DNA from 3 places in the Brevundimonas sp. M1A4_2e genome. Region 1 is predicted to be linked to each of the others. Evidence: predicted binding sites of a transcription regulator. Region 1 holds the regulator's gene; each other region holds the start of a gene.
The links. Region 1 encodes LexA, which represses DNA repair genes until DNA is damaged. Its sites were predicted from a motif close to ATGTTCNCNANNTGTTCT; they were not measured.

Region 1 (4,158 bases):
CTGGGCGAGCGGACCGGCGGGGTGGCGGCGGCCATGACGACCGGTCACGAAACATGGATTCAGGACCCGGATCTGGACGCCATGCGCGATTCCGGGCTGGCGCATATCCTGTCGATCTCGGGCCTGCATATGGCGGTCGTGGGCGGCTTTGTCTTCTTTGCCGCCCGCCTTCTGGTTGCGGCGTGGCCGTGGCTGGCGCTGCGCGTCTCGGGCAAGAAGGCGGCGGCGATCGCAGGGTTGATCGCGGTCGGGACCTATCTCGTCATCTCGGGCGCGCCGCCGCCGGCCGAGCGCGCCGCGATTACCGCGTCGATCGCCTTTCTGGCGATCCTGACGGATCGGCAGGCGGTGACCATGCGGGCGCTGTCGGCGGCGGCTTTTGTCGTGCTCTTGTTGCGGCCAGAGGCGGTCGTGACGCCCGGGTTCCAGATGTCGTTCGCGGCGACGGCGGCGCTGGTGGCGCTTGTCGAGGTCTGGCCGCGCCGTATCCGCGAGTTCGCCGCGCCCTGGCCTATCGTCGCCGCGCAGCGGTTCGGCAGTTGGCTGATGGCCGCCTGCGCCGCGAGCCTGGTGGCGGGCATGGCGACCGGACCGTTCGCCATGCAGCATTTCAATCGCACGGCCGTCTACGGGCTGATCGCGAACCTGGCGACGGCGCCGCTGGCGGACTTCGTGATGATGCCCGCCCTGGCGCTGGGCGCAGCGCTGGAGCCTTTGGGACTGGGCGCGCCCTTCCTGTGGGTGGCGGGTCAGTCGGTCGACGCCATGCTGGCGATCGGACACTGGGCGGCCAGTCTGCCGGGCGCCGTGAAGGCGATCCCCAGCGCTCCTGCGGCCGCCCTGCCGGTCGCCTTTCTGGGCATATTGTTCATGTGCCTGTGGCGGGGGCCGTGGCGGTTGCTGGGCTTGCCGTTTGCGGCGGCTGTGCTGATCTGGCCGCGCCCGGCCCCGCCGGATATCTGGATCGGCGATGGTGGAGCGAATGCGGCCTATCGGCTCGAAAGCGAGGCGGTCGTGGTGCGGCCGGCAGTGCGCCAATTCGCCAGCGACCTTTGGTCCCGGCGTCGAGGGCTGGAGCCGGTCGCGCGGTCGCCGGAAGACTGGATTTGCAGGCGCTCCTACTGCGCGCTGGACGGAGAACCGGGGCCGCTGGCGCTGTGGTGGGGCAAGGCGACGCCGACAGCCGAGCAGCTGGATCAGATGTGCCGTAGCGCGGAGGTGATCAGCGTGCGCGCCGTGATCGCAGCCCTGCCGTCGTCGTGCCAAGGGCGGCTGGTGCTGGACGGCGCCGACTATGCGCGCGGCGGCTCGGTGGAGTTGTGGCGCGATGAGGCTGGCGGCTGGCGCGCCTTGTGGGCGGCGGAAGTGCGAGGGCGGCGGCCGTGGAGCGGGGGCGGTTCTAACTAAGCACCCTCTCTAAACCCGCTCATCCCGGCGGAAGCCGGGATCCAGTAAGGGCCGCACGTGCTGCGATAGGCTAGAGGGCGGGCTGATTTCAAACGGGTTCGCTTGAGGCCAAAGCACTGGATCCCGGCCTCCGCCGGGATGAGCGGAGAATGGGGGGAGGGGGAAGCGCTACCTCGAAGGCAGGTCGAGCGCGCCGCCCAGAGCCGCAGTCTCAGTGATAGCGGCGCAGCAGGCCGACCAGCTTGCCCTGAACCTCGACCTGATCAGGGCCGAAGATGCGGGTCTCATAGGCGCTGTTGGCGGGCTCCAGGGCGATGGACTGGCCCTTCTTTCTCAGGCGCTTCAGCGTGGCCTCTTCGCCCTCGACCAGGGCGACGACGATTTCGCCGGAAGAGGCGTTCTCCACCCGCTTGATGATGACCGTGTCCCCGTCGAGGATGCCGGCCTCGATCATGGAATCGCCCTCGATCTCCAGCAGGTAGTGTTCGCCCGCGCCCAACATGGACTCCGGGACCGGCAGGCGCTCGCGTTCGTGCTGGATGGCGGCGATCGGGGTGCCGGCGGCGATCTTGCCCAACAGGGGCAGGTCACGAACGTCATTGGCGGCCTCGGCCGTGGCCTGGCGCGGGCCCAGGCCGCCGCCCTGGATCACGTCGGGCTTGAAGGGGACGCGGCCCTTTGCCGGCGCGGCGGTCGTGGCCTGTTCCGGCAGCTTCACGACCTCCAGCGCGCGAGCGCGGTGTGCCAGGCGACGGATGAAGCCGCGTTCCTCTAGCGCCGTGATCAGGCGGTGAATGCCCGACTTGGACGCCAGGTCCAGCGCCTCCTTCATCTCGTCGAAGGACGGGGAAACGCCCGTCTCGCGGATGCGCTCATGAATGAACATCAGGAGTTCGTGCTGTTTCTTCGTGAGCATGGCGGCGAATCCAGAACAAGGCGTGAACCGTTGGTGATGTTCTGTAAGTGTTCTGGTTAAAAGTCAACTAACGTCACGCTTGAGGCCCTCAAAGCAGAAACCCGCGCCTGCCGTTTGACGGCGGGCGCGGGCTTCAGGGCTGGCGGAACCTGACCTTAGCGGGCGGGCGTGGCCGGGGCGCCGTCCTTGTAGCGCTCGAACCATTCGATCATGGCGTTCATACGGGCCGCGTTCTGGGACGGGCGCACGGCCAGGCTGTGGCCGACGCCGGGGATCTTCACCAGGGCCGTGGGGACGCCGCGCAGTTGCAGGGCGGTATAGTACTGCTCCGACTCGCTGACCGGGGTGCGATAGTCCTCGTCGCCGACGACGACCATGGTCGGCGTCTTGACGTTGCCGACCAGCGACAGCGGCGACCGGCGCCAATAGGCCTCTGGATTCTCCCACGGAAACTCGCCGAACCAGTAGCGGGCGAAGAAGGCCGGGTTGTCGGCCGTCAGCACGAAGCTGGCCCAGTCGATGACGGGCTTCTGGACCACGGCGGCCTTGAAGCGGTCGGTCTTGCCGACAATCCAGCTGGTCAGCACTCCGCCGCCGGAGCCGCCGGTGACGAACAGGCGGTTGGGATCGGCGACGCCCTGGGCGATGACGGCGTCCACGCTGCTGATCAGGTCGTCATAGTCGTTCGACGGATAGTTGTGGTGGATCAGGTTGGCGAACTCGTCCCCATAGGAGGTCGAACCGCGCGGGTTGACCGACAGCACGGCGTAGCCCGCAGCCGCGAACAACTGATTGTCGGTGGCGAAGTGCGGGCCATAGGCGGCGAACGGGCCGCCGTGGATTTCCAGCACCAGCGGATAGCGCTGCCCCTCGACATAGTCGGCCGGCAGGGTCAGCCAGCTCTCGACCGCGCGCTGGTCGTGGGACGAGGCGACCTGGATGCGGCGCACCTCGCCCAGACGGCGGGCGTTGAGGAAGTCGGCGTTAAGGCGCGTCAGCTGGGTGCTGCGGCCGCCCTTCAGCACATGGACGTCGGCCGGGCGTGTGGGCGTGCCGCGCGTGAAGGCGATGGCGCCGTCGTCGGCCACGGTGAAGTCGCCGCCGGTGTAGGGGCGGCCGAAATCGTCGCCCGTCAGGTCTTCGATCAGGGGGGTGACGACGCCGTCCAGCGAGACGCGGGCGACCTTGGTGCGGCCCTGATCGTCATAGGCGACGTAGACCGAGCGGCCGTCGCGGCTCCACACCGGCGATTTGACCGACCGGTCCAGGTTCGCCGTCAGCACCCGGCTGTTCGAGCCGTCAGCGTCCATCACATAGAGGCGGGTGTTGTGATAGCCCATCCGCTTGTCGTCATAGCCGAGATAGGCGATGCGGCGGCCGTCGGGCGAGGCGACGGGCGAGTTGTCGGGACCGGCGCGGCTGGTCAGGGCGGTCAGGCCGCCGGTCTGCACGTCCAGGGCGAAGACTTCGCTGTCATTGGCTTCGCGCTGCCAGTCGGGTCGACGGTTGGCGCTCAGATAGAGGGTGCGTGAATCAGCCGACCAGGACAGGCCGCCGCCGTGATTGAAGTCGCCGTGAGTCAGTTGGCGCGTGCCGCCGCCCTGGGCGCCGACGACGAAGACGTGGCGGAAACCGGGCTTGAGATAGCCCTGACCGTCCGAGCGATAGGATACGGTGTCGATGATCTCCAGCGGCGGGGCCCATTTGGCGCCTTCCGGTTTGGCCAGAGGCGAGCCGATCTTGGGCTTGTCGCCGGGAACCAGGACCGAAAAGGCCAACTGTTCGCCGTTGGGCGACCAGCTGATCCCGGACGGGGTGTTGGGCAGGTTGGTGAC
Region 2 (4,158 bases), on a different contig from region 1:
TGAACAGCTCGGGAAAGACCACGAAGTCGGCGCGATAGTCGGACACCACGTCGACGAAATATTCGACGTTGTCCATAAACTCCTGGAAGCTGTCGACCTTGCGCATCTGCAGCTGGACCGTGGCGACGCGCACCGTCTCCTTGACCGCAAAGGCCGCCCCCTTGCCCGTCGCCTCGACATAATAGGGGTTGCGCCCGACCCAGCGCGCCGCGTGGCCCAGCGACGCCTTGTCCGACGGCAGATAATTCAGCAGCACCCCCGCCGGCTCGAACCCCGAGCGCTGGTGAAAGGCCATGATCGGGTCCTTCACCTTGCGGTCGCGCACCGCCTCGACATAGGCGTTTGGGTCGGGATAGGCGGAGCGGCGCCGCGCCAGCCCGGGCATCCGGCCGCCGAAGACCACGCCCTTCAGGTTCTGCGCCTCGCACAGGTCGCGGCGCGCGTCATACAGGCGCTGGCCGATGCGCAGGCGGCGTCGGGCGGGGTCGACGCAGACCTCCATGCCGTACAGCCACTCGCCGGCCGGATCGTGCCGGGCGCCATAGCCGCCGCCGGTGATCTGGTCCCAGGTGTGCGGGCCCATGGCGGACTTTTCGTCGATGCGGAAGCTGGCCGCATAGCCGACGATCTCGCCTTCGAACTCGACCACGAACTGGCCGTCCGGATAGGTGGCGATCTGGCCCCGCAGCATCCCCGCGGTATAGGGCGGCATGTCCTTGTAGACCCGCGCCACCAGGGCGCTGATGCCGGGAATGTCGCCCATGCGGGCGTTGCGGATGGTCAGGACGGCGGGTTTGGCCGGTTCGGCGTTCTGGGCGGTTTGAGCGGTCTGAAGATCAGTCATGCGACACCTAACGCTCGACCTTGGCCGTTGGATCATTTGGACCGGCATGAGGATAGGCGCACAATGGCGACATGTCCGGCATGAAGCAGGAAGTTGAACTCAAATTTCGGCTCGGCCCCGGCGCCGCCGCGCGCTTGGACGCCCACCCGGCCCTGGCGGGCGAGGAGAGCGTGCACGCCCTGCGCTCCGTCTATTTCGACACGCCGGATCAGGCGTTGCGGCGCGCGGGCTGGGGCCTGCGGGTGCGCGCGACCGAACGCGGCTTCGTCCAGACGCTGAAGGGCCAGACGGGCGGCGACGTCCTCAACCGCGCCGAATGGGACATGCCGGTCGCCAGCGAGGCCCTGGACTGGGCGGCGCTGAAGACGACGCCCGCCGCCGCCCTGCTGAAGGGCCGCCGCCGCGATGTCGCCCCTCGCTTCGCCAGCACGGTGCGCCGCCGCGTCCGTCTGGTCGCCTTCGAGGGCGCCGTGATCGAGGCCGCCTATGACGAGGGCCAGCTGTCGGCGGGCGACCGCGTCGAGCCCTTGCGCGAACTGGAGCTGGAGCTGAAGGACGGCCCGCCCGAAGCTCTGTTCGCCCTGGCCCGGCGCCTGTCGGCCGACGTGGCCCTGGTCCCCCTGTTCGAGAGCAAGGCCGAGCGCGGCTGGCGCCTGGCCGAGGGGCTGGAGCGCGCGCCCCGCACCGCCCGCGCCGATCCCCTGCCCCGCGCCTTAAGCGCCGAAGCGGCCCTGCGCCGCACGGCCCTGGCCGCCCTGGGTCAGGTCTCGGCCAACGCCGAACTGCTGAGAAGGGTGCGCCGGCCCGAGGCCCTGCATCAGCTGCGCGTGGGCCTGCGTCGGCTGCGCGCCGCCCTGTCCATATTCAGTCCCCTGCTGGGCGAGGACGCCGCTCCCGTCGTCGCAGAGTTGAAATGGCTGGCGCATGAGACCGACGTCGCGCGCGATCTGGACGTCTTCATCCGCGACGTCTTCCACCCCGCCGCGCTGGAGACGCCCGACCCCCGCCTCGCCCCGCTGGGCCTGCGCCTGCTGGCGGCCCGCAGCGGCGCCTATCGCCGGACCATGGCGGCCATCGATTCGCCGCGCTACGCCGCCCTGATGCTCGAGACCCTGGCCTGGATCGAGACCGGCGCCTGGCGCAGCGACCCCGATCCGGTGCGGACCTGGCGGCGGCGGCGGCCCGTCGCCGACTTCGCCGCCGAGGCCCTGGAGCGGCTCAACCGGCGCGTGCGACGCGGCGGCCGTCGCCTCGACCGCCTGGACGCGGCGGGCCGCCACCGGCTGCGCATCCGGGTGAAACGCCTGCGTTACGCGGCCGAGTTCTTCGTCGGCCTGTTCGACCATCCCCGCCGCGAAAGACGCTTCCTCAAGGCGCTGGAGACGACGCAGGACGCGTTCGGCGTCCTCAACGACCTGGCCGTCGCCCGCGACCGCATCCCCGCCGACGCCCGCCTGACCTCGCCCGAGATCGCCTTCGCCGCCGGGCGCCTGATCGGCCGCCGCGAGCAGGGCGCCGCCGTCCTTCACGCCGCCTCAAGCCGCGCCTTCGCCCGCCTGTCGCGCGCCCGGTCCTTCTGGTCCCGCTAAGACAGACACGACAGTATCGGTCGCATCGTGCTCAATGTTCTTGTTCAGTTCACGAGAACATCTTGCGAACAAGAACAAACCGTGTCCATAGTCCGCTTCACCAAGGGAGCGGGTCCGTGGCGGGTCTCTCCCGAAGTCAGATGGGAATCATGGCAAGGGAGAGAAAACCAATGTCACAGGCGGCACTGAAGCTCGTGGGTAAAGAAGACAGCGACAAACAACGCGCTCTAGAGGCGGCGATCGCGCAGATCGATCGCGCCTTCGGCAAGGGCTCGGTCATGAAACTGGGCAAGGCCGGCGTGGTGGCCGAGATCGAGAGCGTCTCGACCGGCTCGCTCGGCCTCGACATGGCGCTCGGCATCGGCGGTCTGCCGGTCGGCCGGGTGATCGAGGTGTTCGGTCCCGAATCCTCGGGCAAGACCACCCTGGCCCTGCACACCGTGGCCGAGGTCCAGAAGAAGGGCGGCGTGGCCGCCTTCGTCGACGCCGAACACGCGCTGGACCCCGTCTATGCGCAAAAGCTGGGCGTCAATCTGGACGACCTGCTGGTGTCGCAGCCCGACACGGGCGAACAGGCGCTGGAGATCGTCGACACCCTGGTGCGTTCCGGCGCCGTGGACATCGTGGTGATCGATTCCGTCGCGGCCCTGACGCCCCGCGCCGAAATCGAAGGCGAGATGGGCGACAGCCTGCCCGGCCTTCAGGCGCGTCTGATGTCGCAGGCCCTGCGCAAGCTGACGGCCTCGATCTCCAAGTCGAAGTGCATCGTCCTGTTCATCAACCAGATCCGTCATAAGATCGGCGTCATGTACGGCTCGCCGGAAACGACGACGGGCGGCAATGCGCTGAAGTTCTACGCCTCGGTGCGCCTGGACATCCGTCGCACCGGCGCGATCAAGAACCGCGACGAGGTGGTCGGCAACACCACCCGCGTCAAGGTGGTGAAGAACAAGGTCGCCCCGCCGTTCCGCGAGGTCATCTTCGACATCATGTACGGGGAGGGCATCTCCAAGATCGGCGAGATCATCGACCTGGGCGTCAAGGCCGGCATCGTCGAGAAGTCCGGCTCCTGGTTCTCCTACGACTCCACCCGCATCGGTCAGGGCCGCGAGAACGCCAAGGAGTTCCTCAAGAACAACCCCGACATGGCCGCCTCGATCGAAAAGGCGGTGCGCCAGTCCACCGCCAAGATCGCCGACGACATGCTGGGCGCCCCCGAACCCGACGAGGGCCAGGACCTGGAGGGCTGATCGGCCCCATCATCCAAACGCTGTCATCCTCGGGCCTGACCTGAGGATGAAGCCTGGAAGCGCCCCCTTCCGTTCCAGCCGGGATCGCGCGGACGATCCAGTCCTCGGGCAAGCCTGAGGATGACGGCGGGACGGGCGTTTCCGACAGAGCTTCTCCGTTCGCCGCCGCGCGACCCGCCTACCGACCCCGCGTGGCCGGTCGGACGGAGATCGGCCCGCCCGACCTGCTTCGGGCGGGCCTTTTTTTTTGCGCCGCCCGCTCTCCCGCTCATCCCGGCGTCCGCTGGGATGAGCGGATGTGGCGAGCCCGCCAACCGCGTTTCTGCGCGCAACGGCCTTGTTTCCCCTCGGCGGCGACGGGCAGAGTCCCCGCGAACCAACGGAGCCCGCCCATGACCTTCGCCACCGCCGACCTCTGCGACGCCCATCCTGACGCGGTGAGGGTCTGCCAGACCCCCTTCCGCAGCTTCGGCCA
Region 3 (4,158 bases), 360 kb from region 1:
AGTCCGCCGCTCGCGCGCTGAACAACGCGCAGCGACCGAAAAACTGATTCTCGACACGGCGGAGGATCTATTCTCTCAACGCGGCTACTTCGGCGTCACGATCAAGGATGTCGCAGACGCCATGGGCATCCACCCCGCCCTGATCCACTACTACCACGACGGCAAGCAGTCATTGTTCGAGTCCGTGTGGGAGCGGCGGGTTGAACTGGCGGTGTCGGCGCGTATCGCCGGGCTGGAAGATTACGCCAATGCCGTCGGCGACGACGTGACCATCGAGGGGGCCCTGCGCGCTTTCTACGACAACGCCTTTGACGCCTATATCCATGGCGAAGAAGGCTGGCGCAGCTTTGGCCGCATCTTCGCCCAGGTCAACAATGCGCCCGGCTACGGCACGGAGCTGATGGACGAGTATTTCGATCCCCTGGTGCTGCGCCTGATCGAACTGCTGAAGAAGGCCGTCCCTGATGCGAGCGACGAAGACCTCTTCTGGTGTTTCCAACTGACGTCCGGCGCCTACACCCTCATACTGTCGCGCACGGGCCGGATTGACCGGCTATCGAACGGCGCTTGCATTTCTGACGACTTTCAAGCCGTGCGGGAGCGTTTCGTCACCTTCATGGCCGCGGGCTTCGCCGCCGTCTTCGCCGCCAGCAAGAAAAAGGACGCGCCCCAGTCTAGCTGACGCGCGTCCCGACCGGCCGCAGTCCTTATTGAGGCAGGCGCGCCTGCCTCAAAGCGGCGCGCCGGACCTTGCCGGCTTCGTCACGTAAGGCCTCGTTGGTGAACTCAATGCGTTTCGGCATCTTGTACCGGCTCAGCGTCGCGCTGATGAACTCCAGCAAAACCTGTTCGCTGAGGGTCGAGCCGTCCATCGGCTGCACGATGGCATGCACCACTGAACCCCATTCGTCGTGCGGCAACCCGATCACGGCGCTGCCGCGCACGTCCGGGTGAGCTTCCAGCGCCGCCTCGACTTCGGCCGGATAGATATTGGCGCCGCCCGAGATGATCAGGTCGTTGCGACGGTCCGACAGATACAGATAGCCATCCGCATCCACGCTGCCGAGGTCGCCCATGGTCTCGTATTCGCCGACCAGGCGCGAGTCGCTGCCCAGATAATGGTAGGTCGACGACGGTCCGGTTTCTGGTCGGAAAAAGACCTCGCCCACCTCGCCCACCGCACATTCACGGCCATCGGCGTCCAGGATTTTGAGGTCATAACCCGGCCGGACCTTGCCCACCGAACCCTTGCGCTGCAGCCAGTCGGTCCCGGAAATAATGGTCGAGCCTGTCGCCTCTGTGGTGCCGTAATATTCCCAGACGCGATCGCTCCCCAACCAGTCGATCCAGGCTTCCTTGAGCCAGGGCGCGCAGGGCGCCGCCATGTGCAGCATCATGCGCAGGGTCGGAAGCTTGTAGCGGCCCAGGACCTCCGGCCCCAGCTGCCAGATCCGATGCATCATGGTCGGGACCATCGTCACCCAGTTTACGCCATGCTCTTCGATCAGATCGAGGGCCCGCTGGGCGTCGAACTTCTGCATCTCCACAATGGTGTTGCCGGTGAAGATGGCCATGGTGATGCAGTGGAACGGCGCGTTGTGATACAGCGGCCCTGGGTTCAGGACGACCTCGCCGGGTTGCTGGTGCAGGAAACCCTCGGTGGTGTTCCACTGCGCAGGCATGGCGTCGACGATCACCTTGGGCCGCCCTGTGGACCCCCCGCTCGTCATGGCCTTCCAGTTCCTGGCGATAGCCGGCGGCAGAGGTTCGGCCGAAAGCGCCTGATACCCGTCGAAGGCGCCATCTACCGTGGGGATGTCCTCACGCGGGCATTGGCCGACGAACAGGCGCGGCCCCACCAGGTCGAGGATGTGCTCCAACTCGACCGGCGCCAGGCGAGCGGACACCACGTTCGGGGTCGCCCCCAGCTTCCAGATACCAAAGATCGTTTCGTAGAAGTCCAGCCCGTTCGGCAGCGCCACGGTGACGTAGTCGTCCTGCCCCACCCCACGAGCCTGCATGAAGCGCGCGCGCTTCGTCGAGCGCGCGTCCAACTCCGCATAGGTCAGACGCAGGTCGTCCATGATGAGCGCAAGGCGCCCAGGATTCCTCGCCGCGTGATGAGCGAGGATCGAGCACAGCGGCACAGTGTTATCAGTCACGTTTTTGAAGCCTCCCATACGCCGGGCTGGCCTCTAGAACCCTCTCCGGCCTCCATTCATTAACTTAGCGCTAAATGAATGAAAAGCCGTATGACCTAACCGAGCACCAAAATACCTTAGGGCCGCCGCCCCGTTGCGTTGCCCCAGCACGACCAAGCGCGCTCCATCTTAGGCCCAGGAGTCGTAGCGTGTGGCAACACGTCGCCCGTCACCCAAACATCATCTCAAAGCGGCGCCGCCGTCTTATCATTGCAGGGCGCTAAACGGAGATCGCCGGGCCTAAGCTCACGGCTGGATAATCTTTCTGCCTCGCTTGACTCCTCCCATGGGCAGGAGCGCATATAGAACAAATGAGGAACATTTGTTCACAACCAGAAGCGCTGACTGCGCTGAAGGCGCGGCTGGAGGCGCTTGAGCGATGTGGCGCACGACGCGTCGCTACACCTGAACGTCATGCGGGTGAGGATGTCTTCGCCCCTCTGGCGACCGGCGTGGTTCACGATCTCTACGCCGCTGCGCCCGCCGACGCGGTGGCGGTCAACGCCTTCGGACTGGGCATGGCGCTGCGGGCGGCGGCGGAGCGGCCCATCGTCTGGGGCCTGCATGAGATGATGGCCCAGGAGGCGGGGCGGCCGCACGGTCCAGGCCTGCATGAGATGGGGCTGTCGCCGCGGGACTTGCTGCTGGTGCGGGCGCGCGACGTACAGACCCTGCTGGCCGCGGGTGAAGAGGCCCTCCGCAGTCCCGCCGTGGGCGCCGTGCTGTTGAGCGCCTGGGGCGAGGCCAAGGCCTTCAGCCTGACGGCCAGCCGGCGACTGGCTCTGGCGGCCGAGGCAGGCGGCGCGACCCTGTTCCTGGCGCGGGCGGGCGCCCTGCCCTGCCCCAGCGCGGCCGAGACCCGCTGGTCAGTGGCGTCCTGCGCTTCAGAACCCTTGGAAGGCGAGGCGCCGGGGCGGCCGTCTTTTTCGGCGACCCTGCTGCGGCGGCGCGGCGGCGGGGCGACCGGAACCTGGATCATGGAGTGGGATCGTGAACAGCGAACCTTCCGCGCACCCACGCCGCTATCTGGCGGTCTGGTTCCTCTGGCTGCCCAGCGACCGACTGCGGCGTCAGGAGCAGCGCGAAGACGCGCCGCCTGAGGATACGCCCGTCGTCCTGGCCGAGAAGATCAAGGGCGCCCTGCGGCTAGCGGCGGTCGATCCGACGGCCGCGCGAGCGGGACTGACCCCCGGCCTCGCCCTGGCCGATGCGCGGGCGCGGACTCCCGCCTTGCGCGTCGTCGCCCATCGACCGGACCTGGAGGACGCCCTGCTGGGACGGGTGTTGGAGGACTTCGGCCGCTTCACCCCCATGATCGCGCTCGACCCGCCGCACGGCCTGATGCTGGACGTGACCGGCTGCACGCACCTGTTCGGCGGCGAAGCGGACCTGATGCGGACGGTTCAGACGCGTGCCGAACGCGCCGGGCTTCAAACGCGATGCGCCCTGGCCGCAACGCCTCAGGTCGCTCGCGCCCTGGCGCGTTTCGGATCCGGCGGGCGGTTCGAGCCCGGGGAGGAGCGCGCCGCCGCACGCCGCCTGCCCGTCGCCGCTCTGGAGTTGCCGCAAAAGGAGGAGCAGGCCCTGCGCCGCGCAGGGCTGAAACGTCTGGCTGACTTGGACGACCGGCCCCGCGCGCCTTTGGCCGCCCGTTTCGGCGCCGATTTTCCCGCCCGGCTGGCGCGAGTTCTGGGCGACGAGGACGTGCGCATCTCCCCGCATCGTCCGGCCGCACCCGTCGTGGTCGACCGCGTCTTCTTCGAGCCGATCTCGGCGCCTGAAGACATCGAGCGGGTTCTGTCCGACCTGCTGATCGAGACCATGGACCGACTGAGCCAGACAGGCCTAGGCGGCCGAGCCTTCGAGGCCGGCTTCTATCGCGTGGACGGCGAGACGCGTCGGATCGCCGTCCGCACCGGCCGTCCGACCCGCGACGCGCACGCGACCCTGCGGCTGT

Region 2: the regulator LexA is predicted to act here: its motif matches at 2,488-2,505, upstream of recA (recombinase RecA).
Region 3: the regulator LexA is predicted to act here: its motif matches at 2,495-2,512, upstream of ACLBV5_RS02325 (ImuA family protein).

Annotation. Positions count from the first base shown of each region.
Region 1 is NZ_JBKFAI010000001.1:133,421-137,578, forward strand. It holds gene ACLBV5_RS00675 (ComEC/Rec2 family competence protein) at 1-1,407, shown strand, start outside; gene lexA (transcriptional repressor LexA) at 1,619-2,323, opposite strand; gene ACLBV5_RS00685 (prolyl oligopeptidase family serine peptidase) at 2,479-4,158, opposite strand, start outside.
Region 2 is NZ_JBKFAI010000004.1:158,140-162,297, reverse strand. It holds gene ACLBV5_RS10175 (GNAT family N-acetyltransferase) at 1-844, opposite strand, end outside; gene ACLBV5_RS10170 (CYTH and CHAD domain-containing protein) at 916-2,433, shown strand; gene recA (recombinase RecA) at 2,604-3,683, shown strand; gene rraA (ribonuclease E activity regulator RraA) at 4,076-4,158, shown strand, end outside.
Region 3 is NZ_JBKFAI010000001.1:491,587-495,744, forward strand. It holds gene ACLBV5_RS02315 (TetR/AcrR family transcriptional regulator) at 1-682, shown strand, start outside; gene ACLBV5_RS02320 (AMP-binding protein) at 708-2,162, opposite strand; gene ACLBV5_RS02325 (ImuA family protein) at 2,513-3,301, shown strand; gene ACLBV5_RS02330 (Y-family DNA polymerase) at 3,192-4,158, shown strand, end outside.